Regions from separate parts of the Methylobacterium sp. CCH7-A2 genome, predicted to be linked through region 1. Evidence: riboswitches for the same ligand, from Rfam matches in the RefSeq annotation. Region 1 holds a riboswitch; the other holds the start of a gene.
What was found. A riboswitch is a leader RNA that binds a small molecule or an ion and turns the genes downstream of it on or off. The one in region 1 is predicted to bind thiamine pyrophosphate.
Positions count from the first base shown of each region.

Region 2: it holds a riboswitch for thiamine pyrophosphate, as region 1 does, so the genes downstream of both, AX750_RS18665 (long-chain fatty acid--CoA ligase) here and thiO (glycine oxidase ThiO) in region 1, are expected to answer to the same signal.

Region 1 covers NZ_LSKN01000088.1:132,792-137,100, forward strand. Annotated here, with positions in the region: gene AX750_RS07290 (hypothetical protein) at 1-136, shown strand, start outside; gene AX750_RS07295 (hypothetical protein) at 235-435, shown strand; tRNA gene AX750_RS07300 (tRNA-Ser) at 542-632, opposite strand; tRNA gene AX750_RS07305 (tRNA-Phe) at 844-919, shown strand; gene AX750_RS07310 (mandelate racemase/muconate lactonizing enzyme family protein) at 1,139-2,257, shown strand; TPP riboswitch at 2,344-2,443, shown strand; gene thiO (glycine oxidase ThiO) at 2,534-3,529, shown strand; gene thiS (sulfur carrier protein ThiS) at 3,513-3,710, shown strand; gene AX750_RS07325 (thiazole synthase) at 3,724-4,309, shown strand, end outside.
Region 2 covers NZ_LSKN01000245.1:24,890-29,198, forward strand. Annotated here, with positions in the region: gene rplU (50S ribosomal protein L21) at 1-677, opposite strand, end outside; tRNA gene AX750_RS18650 (tRNA-Ser) at 1,018-1,107, shown strand; gene AX750_RS18655 (hypothetical protein) at 1,147-1,383, opposite strand; gene AX750_RS18660 (hypothetical protein) at 1,476-1,748, opposite strand; TPP riboswitch at 1,875-2,000, shown strand; gene AX750_RS18665 (long-chain fatty acid--CoA ligase) at 2,105-3,184, shown strand; gene AX750_RS18670 (acyl-CoA reductase) at 3,189-4,309, shown strand, end outside.

The DNA of each region.
Region 1 (4,309 bases):
GAAGTTTTTTGAACCGACGAGCGACCCGAGCCTCGACCTCGACGCCCGTATCGATCGAGCAATCGACAAGGTTCGCAAACGGTTTGAATTGGTCGTAGCAGGTGAGAGGACTGCTCAAGGAATTCAGGCCGACTGATGCCCCGCCCTGTCATCCGATACCGTCCCGAGCATCTGCGGTCGCGCGTCGGCAGGCGCGCGCCGAAGCGGGCGCTCGACGGCAACGGGGAGCCGAGCATGGCGATGTGGGCATGGGGAGAGGCGAAAGCGCGCGGCTATGACGAGGCGCAATGGCAGGCCCTCGCCGTGCCGAGCGCGGCGCTCCGCAACATCATCGCCGTGCTGCATCCCCACCGCCTGCCGCCGCCGGGAGAGCCGTGGCCGGAGAAAACGATGGCGCGCTTCGTCGCGCTCACCACTCCGCGCATAGCGAAATGATGCCGAACGCATAGCGATCACGACGCTCAACCGCTGTCCCCGGTTGGGGTTCGGGTTGGGGTCGGGCGGCGAAAGTCAGAAAAAACCCAATCAAATCAAGGGGTGGTGGCGGAGACGGAGGGATTCGAACCCTCGATACCCTTGTGGGGTATGCTCATTTAGCAAACGAGTGCCTTCAGCCTCTCGGCCACGTCTCCGTTGGATGCTCTATGCCCGATGGCCGGCCGCTTTGACAAGCCGTCGCGGCGCGGTTTCGCGAAAGCTTTCTCTCGGGCTCGCGGCGGCGGAACGGGCGCTTGTGGGCGACCGAGGGATCGTGACCGGAAAGCCGACGAAGCGACTGGACAGCCCCGCCGTCACTGGCTATACCGCGCCCACCAACAGGGACGCGGCTTCCGCATCCCCGGCGCCCAGATAGCTCAGTTGGTAGAGCATGCGACTGAAAATCGCAGTGTCGCTGGTTCGATTCCAGCTCTGGGCACCATTTTCTTCCCGATCATCGATGGTCACAGCAAACCGGTTGCGGATCTGCGTCGCCGCGTCTGGCCTCGCTGATCAGGCGCCCGGCGATCCGCCCCCTCTGCGCCTGCATGTCGGGCGCGCCGCTTCCGGCGTTGAAGCGCGTCTGCGGCTGTGGTCGTCTCGGGCCCGATAAGCCGCCGCGGCCCCAACGGTCGCGAGCGGAGGGCCCGGGAGGACCATCATGCGCATCGCCAGAATCGAACCCTTCATCCTGCATATCCCCGTCACCGGCGGGTCGATCGCCGATTCGACGCATCGCATCAGCCATTGGGGCGTCGTCGGCACCAGGATCGTCACGGAGGAGGGGCTAGAGGGCTATGGTTTCACCGGCACCCATGCCGATCTGTCCTCCGACCGGCTGATCACCGCCTGCATCCGCGATTGCTATGCGCCGCTGCTGATCGGCGAAGACGCGTTGGAAACGAGCCGGCTCTGGCTCAAGCTCGCGCGCCATCCGGCGCTGCAATGGGTCGGCCGCGCCGGCATCACCCAGCTCGCGCTGGCGGCGGTGGATGTCGCGCTCTGGGATCTCAAGGCGAAGAAGGCCGGCGTGCCGCTCTGGCATCTCCTCGGCGGCGCCAGCAAGCCGCGGCTCGAGGCCTACAACACCGATATCGGCTGGCTCTCGATCCCCAAGGACCAGCTCGTCGAGGGCTGCCGCAGGGCCGTGGAGCAGGACGGTTTCCACCGCATCAAGGTCAAGGTCGGCCATGCCGATCCCGGCATCGACATCGGCCGGCTCGAGGCGGTGCGCCGGGCCGTCGGGCCCCATGTTTCGCTCGCCATCGACGGCAACGGCAAATGGGATCTGCCGACCTGCAAGCGCTTCTGCGCCCGGGCGGAGCCGCTCGACATCTTCTGGTTCGAGGAGCCGCTCTGGTATGACGATGTCGGCTCGCATGCGGCGCTCGCCCGCGACACCTCCATTCCCGTCGCGCTCGGCGAGCAGCTCTATTCGCTCGACGCCTTCCGCGCCTTCATCGCAGCCGACGCGATCCACTACGTCCAGCCTGATGTGACGCGGCTCGGCGGCATCACCGAATACATCCAGGTCGCCGATCTCGCCCTCGCCAGCCGCCTGCCGGTCGCGCCCCATGCCGGCGAGATGAGCCAGGTCCATGTCCATCTCGCCTATTGGCACCAGGCGACGCCGGTCCTCGAATACATCCCCTGGATCAAGGACGCCTTCGAGGAGCCGGCGAATGTCGTCGATGGCTGCTTCCTGAAACCCCAGCGGCCCGGCGCCGGCACGACGCCCACGATCGACGCCTTCGCCCGCTTCGCCAAGCCGCTGGGCTGACCTCCCTCACGAGGGGGACATGGCCGCGCGGCGGCCCCGGAATGGCTTGGAGGGTTGCCCGGGCGGCCCGCCGGGCCTAGATTGAGGTCGATCCGTTGGGGTGCCGCAAGGCTGAGAGGCGCAAGTCGCCAACCCATCGAACCTGATCCGGATAATGCCGGCGAAGGGAACGGTCGTCGCAGCGTCGCTTCACCCGTCCTGCCACGGCCGCAGCCTTCACGGCCGCGAGGGTAGGGCATGCCGCACGCATCCATCCAGTCCCGGTCGAACCCACCGCTGCGCGTCGGCATCGTCGGCGCCGGCGTCGTCGGCCTCGCCTGCGCGGTCGAGCTGCTCGGGCGCGGCGCCGAGGTCGAGCTGTTCGAGCGCGGCGAAACGGCCGGGGCGAAAGCCTGCTCCTGGTGGGCCGGCGGGATGCTGGCGCCCTGGTGCGAGGGCGAGAGCGCCGAGGAGCCGGTCGTCAGGCTCGGCCAGGAGGCGGCGAGCTGGTGGGAGCGCCATGTCGAGGGCGTCGTCCGCAAGGGCACGCTCGTGGTCGCTCCCAGCCGTGATCGCGCCGAACTGCGCCGCTTCGCCAGTCGCACCTCCCATCTGGTCGAGATCGAGGCCGAGGCCATCGCCGCGCTGGAGCCCGATCTCGCCGGGCGCTTCGGCAAGGCGCTCTTCTTCGAGAGCGAGGGCCATCTCGATCCGCGCCTGGCGCTGGCAGGGCTGGCGGCGAAGGTGATCGCTCTGGGCGGACGCATCCATTACGGCCGCGAGGTCGCCCCCGAGGATGTGGCTGCCGATGCCGTGCTCGACTGCCGGGGTCTCGCCGCCCGCGGGGCGCTGCCGGATCTGCGTGGCGTCAAGGGCGAGATGCTGCTGTTGCGCACCCGAGACGTCACCCTGTCGCGCCCGGTTCGGCTGCTGCATCCGCGCATCCCGCTCTATGTCGTGCCGCGGGCGGACGGCATCTTCATGGTCGGCGCGACGATGATCGAGGGCGGCGACCGCAGCGCCGTCACCGCGCGTTCGATGCTGGAACTGCTCGGCGGCGCCTATGCGCTGCATCCGGCCTTCGGCGAGGCGCAGATCGTCGAGATCGGCGTCGATGCGCGCCCGGCCTTTCCCGACAACCTGCCGCGCTTGACGCGTCGTGGCCGGGTCATCCATGTCAACGGCTTCTATCGGCACGGTTTTCTGCTGAGCCCCGCGATGGCGCGGCTGGCGGCGGAGGCCCTGCTCGATCCCGCCAGCATCCCGGAGAGGCTTCATGACGTTGCTGCTTAACGGCGAGCCGCGCGAGGTCACGGCCACCACGCTCGAGCAGGCGCTGGCCGAGCTCGGCTATGCCGGCAAGGTCGTGGCCACGGCTGTGAACGGCGATTTCGTCCCGGCGCGCAAGCGCGAGACCGTCACGCTCAACGAGGGCGACCGCATCGAGGTCGTCGCCCCGATGCAGGGCGGCTGAGAGGATCACCGAGATGGCGAGCTTCTATGGTTTCGAGCCGAAAAGCCGGCTCTTCCTCGGCACGGCGCAATATCCGTCTCCGGCCATCCTGGCGGATGCGGTGAAGGCGTCGGGCGTCGAGATCGTCACCGTCTCGCTGCGGCGCGAGGCCGGCGAGGGCGGGGCCGGGCAGGCCTTCTGGTCGCTGATCCGCGATCTCGGCGTGCGCGTGCTGCCCAACACGGCCGGCTGCCACGGCGTCAAGGAGGCCGTCACCACCGCCCAGATGGCGCGCGAGGTTTTCGGTACGAACTGGATCAAGCTCGAGGTCATCGGCGAGGACGACACGCTCCAGCCCGATGTCGTCGGGCTGATCGAGGCCGCGCGCATCCTCACGAAGGACGGCTTCGAGGTCTTCCCCTACACCACCGAGGATCTCGTCGTCGGTGGCCGCCTGCTCGATGCCGGCTGCGAGGTGCTGATGCCCTGGGGCGCGCCGATCGGCTCGGGCCGCGGCCTGAACAATGTCTACGGCCTGCGCAGCATGCGGGCGCATTTCCCCGGTGTTCCGCTGGTGGTCGATGCCGGCATCGGCCTGCCCTCCCACGCCGCCCAGGCGA
Region 2 (4,309 bases), on a different contig from region 1:
GAAGCCAGCTCGGCCTGGTCGGCCTTGGCCCGCGGGGGCTTGCCAGCCAGGAGTTCCTTGGCCTGAACAACCCACTCCTCGCGGGTGGCGCGGCCGCGGAGCTTGAGCTCCTCGTCCCACTTGGCGACGTCGGCCTCGGTCCAGGCGGCGATGTCGTTCCAGGAGGTGATGCCGGCGGCGCGCAGCTTCTTCTCGATGGTCGGGCCGACGCCCGAGATCAGCGAGAGGTTGGAGGCGTCCAGCGCACCGGCCTCGGCCTTGGCGGCCTTGGGAGCCTTCGCGGCGGGCTTGGCCTTGGCTTCGGCAGCGCCGGCCTGAAGCGCGACGGCTGAAGCCTCGCCCTTCTTCATCTCCGGCTTCTTGCCGCCGGTGAGGATGTCGGTGATGCGGATGACGGTCAGCTCGGCGCGGAAGCCACGCTTGCGCTTCGAATTCTGGCGGCGACGCTTCTTGAAGGCGATGACCTTGTCGCCGCGGGCCTGCTCGACGATCTCGGCGGCCACCGTGATCTCGGAGAGGGCCTTGGCGTCGAGCGTGGTCTTCTCGCCGTCGGTGAGCATCAGCACGGTGTCGAAGGCGACGGTGTCGCCCGGGTTGCCTTCGATCTTGGCGGTGGTGATGCGATCGTTGGCGGCAACGCGGAACTGCTTTCCGCCGGTCTTGATGACTGCGAACATTTTATCCTCCATGTTCGGCCCCGCCCTGTCACGGCCTCGACGAGGCGCATGCGGGACGGCTTTTTGGCAGTCGTTACGGGTCAGGGTTCGCTCTTGACGGCTCAAGGTTCGCGCGCGGCGAAACCGATGGGCCAAAAGAGATCGGGCGCGGGTTTCCCCACGCCGGACGAGGCTCGATAGTCGCAAGGGTCACGAAGGTCAAGCGAAAGCGTCGCCTCGCGCTCCGAAAGCTAAGCCCCGGCGACGGCGAGAAACAGAAAGCGACCGGCGCGCGAGCGAAGGCTTGTTTTGGCCGAACTCCGCGTGTAGTAACCAGCCCGCTTCGACCGAAGGCGACCGCGGACAGGTGGCAGAGTGGTTGAATGCACCGCACTCGAAATGCGGCATACCCGCAAGGGTATCGGGGGTTCAAATCCCTCCCTGTCCGCCACTTCCGCCGAGACGCCAGCTCCCCGCCTTCTGCTCCGGTTCACTGGCCAGCTGTAAAGGCGAGCCGCGTCTGTTGAGCCGGCACGACAGACTTCGCCAGCTGCGGGGCCTGTGCGGTTTGGGGGCAATTCATGACCTCGACGATCGAACCCGGAACGACGTCCCGGCAGAGCGTCTTGGCAGGGCGGTTGTCGGCCATCGCAAGCATCGTCAGCATGACCGCCGAGACGGCGATCGTCGCGGCTGCGACCATGGAATTGGCGGACGTCGATCTCATGGGCGCCTCCTGCGGGCTCTGCTGATGCAACCGGGAGAGGGCGCCTGTGGTTCCGCCGCTCAGGCTGTCCTCATGGTCCTCGCCATCCTCCGTCAGACCTTCGGCGGCAGTCCCGCGCGATCGAAAACGGGCACCGACTCCATCGGCCCCTCCGGGCGTTGTCCGGTCGGGATGTCCTCCGCCGCATGGCGGATGGCTTCGCTTGTCGAATCTAGGCCATCGATCGTCTCGTTGGCGCCGCTGCCCGCGTCATGGACATTGGTCCGCAGGCTGACTTGGTGGGTGGCTGCAGCGCCGCCGCCTTCGGCCAGACGTTCGCCCTCATCCGGAATCTCGAGCGCGGGATTTTCGCGTGCCGTGTCCATCATCCGTCTCCTCAGGGATTGTCCCGGACGTAACGCCCGGCGATGCGCGATTGTTTCGGTGCATGAGCCCGTGGGCGCGACCATGACGCTTCCTTGACAGCGAGGCGGGCGCGCCATCATGGTGGCCGCTGTTCCAAGGGGTGCCTCGCGAGGAGGCTGAGATTCCGCCGGTCGGGCTTCGGTTCGACAGCGCGGTGACCCTCCGAACCTGATCCGGGTCATGCCGGCGTAGGGATGCGGGACATCGGGCGGCACCATCACGCCCCTTTTCCAGGCTCGCGCCGTCATTGTCGGATCGTCAGGCTCCAACCTCGGCATGTCGCCGGGCGAGTGGCCTTGCGGGAAGGCGAGCGGACGTGACGCAGAGCGAGATCATCGAGGCCTTGCTGGCCTTCATCGACCAGGACGGGGCGTCGGAGGCGGAATTCGAGCGCATGGCGCTGGCCGTCTTCGCCTATCAGTTCGCCCACAACGCGCCCTATCGGCGTTTCGCGATCCAGCGCGGGCGCACCACGCTCACCGTCCGCAGCTGGCGCGACATCCCGGCCGTGCCGATCAGCGCCTTCAAGACCCTGACGCTGAGCTGCACGCCGCCGGAGGCGGCCGAGCGCATCTTCATGACCAGCGGCACGACGCAAGGTGGGGTGCGGGGTAAGAGCCACCACCCGACGATGGCGGTTTGGAGCCGCTCGATGCTGGTGAATTTCCGCCGCCGCTTCATGGCCGGGCGGGAGCGCATCACGATGGGCATCCTCTTCCCCGACGAGGTGGCTATGCCGAACTCCTCGCTGGCGCATTACCTCGCTCTGGCGAAGCGGGAATGCGGAACGCCCGACAGCGAGGGCTTCATCGGCGCAAGCGGGCTCGACCTGCCGCGGCTGATCGCGGCGCTGGAGCGGGCGGAAGCTTCGGGCGAGCCCTATGCGCTGCTCGGCGCGAGCTTCAGCTTCGTACATCTGCTCGATGCGCTGGCGGCGCAGGGGCGGCGCTTCGCGTTGCCTGCAGGCAGCCGGATCCTCGACACCGGCGGCTTCAAGGGGCAGTCGCGCGAGATGGGGGCTGACGCCTTCTATGACGCACTCTCAGTGACGCTCGGCGTACCGCGCGAGGCCTGCATCAACATGTACGGCATGACCGAGCTCAGCACGCAGTTCTACGACGACGGCAATGCAGTCTGCCCGCCGGTGAAGTCCGGCCCGCACTGGATCCGCAGCCGCGTCGTCGATCCGGTCAGCGGTTGCGACCTGCCGGAGGGAACGACCGGCGTGCTGGTTCATCACGACCTCGCCCATTTCAACTGCGCCTCCGCGATCCTGACCGAGGACGCCGGCGTGATGGTCGAAGGCGGCTTCCGGTTGCTCGGCCGCGTCGACGGCGCCGATTCCAAGGGCTGTTCGGTGGCGGTCGAGGAATTCCTGCGGGCGGCGCGGGGCTGAGGCGGTGATCGAGACCGCGGGGCATCTGCCGGGGCTGCCGGCCAGTGAGGTCGCCTGGCGGACGCTGGATTTCAGCGCTTGGGGTGAGCGCGCGCAGGTGCGGGTTCCGGAGCTGACGGCGGCGCAGGCCGGCGCGCTTGCCAGCCATGTCCGCGAGCAGGCGCGGACCTATCTCCGCACTCTGCCGGTCGCGCAGATCGTCGCGACGCTGGACGCCGCCATCGCCCGGCTGCTCGACAGGGACGATCCCTGGCGGCGGCGGGCGGAAGCCGTGCTGCCGATCGTCACCGGCTATGACCGCGAGAGCGTGCGCCTCGGGCTGTCGGGCTATCTGCGCAGCTTCCGCGCGCCGCAGCTGCAGCGCTTCCTGGCCGAGGACTTCGCCAATCCGGCCGTGCTCGACGGCTTCCAGCCGGCGATGAAGGGCGGCTTCACGCGCGCCCAGGGGCCGCAGCTCCTGCTCCATATCTGGGCGGGGAACGTGCCGGGGCTGTCGCTCTGGAGCCTGATCTGCGGGCTCCTGGTCAAGGCCGGCACGGTCGGCAAGGTCGCGAGCGCCGAGCCGCTGCTGGCGGGGTGGTTCGCGCAGATCCTCGCCGAGATCGATCCGAAGCTCGGCGAATGCCTGGCGGTGGTCTGGTGGAAGGGCGGCGATGCGGAGGCTGAAGCCGCCTGGCTGAACGAGGCCGACACGATCGTCGCCTATGGCGGCAATGAGGCGCTGGCGGCGATCCGCGAACGGGTGCCGGTGACGGCGCGCTTCCTCCCGCATGGGCATCGGATCGGCTTCGGGCTGGTCGGGGCCGAGGCGCTTGACACGCGCCGGGCCGGGCCGCTGGCGCGGCTCGTGGCGCAAGACGTGGCGCGCTGGGAGCAGCAGGGCTGCTACTCGCCGCAGATGTTGTTCGTCGCCCGGGGTGGGGCGGTCTCGCCGCGCGAATTCGCCGAGCGCGTGTCGCAGGAGCTCGGCGCGCTGCGGCTCCGCCATCCGCGCCGCGCGCTCTCGGTGGCGGAGGCGGCCGGCGTTGCCGCCTGGCGCAGCCGCGAAGAGATGCGCGGCTTCGATGAGGACGGGACCGTGGTGCTGGGCGAGGCCGGAGACGGTTGGAGCGTGGTCTTCAGCGA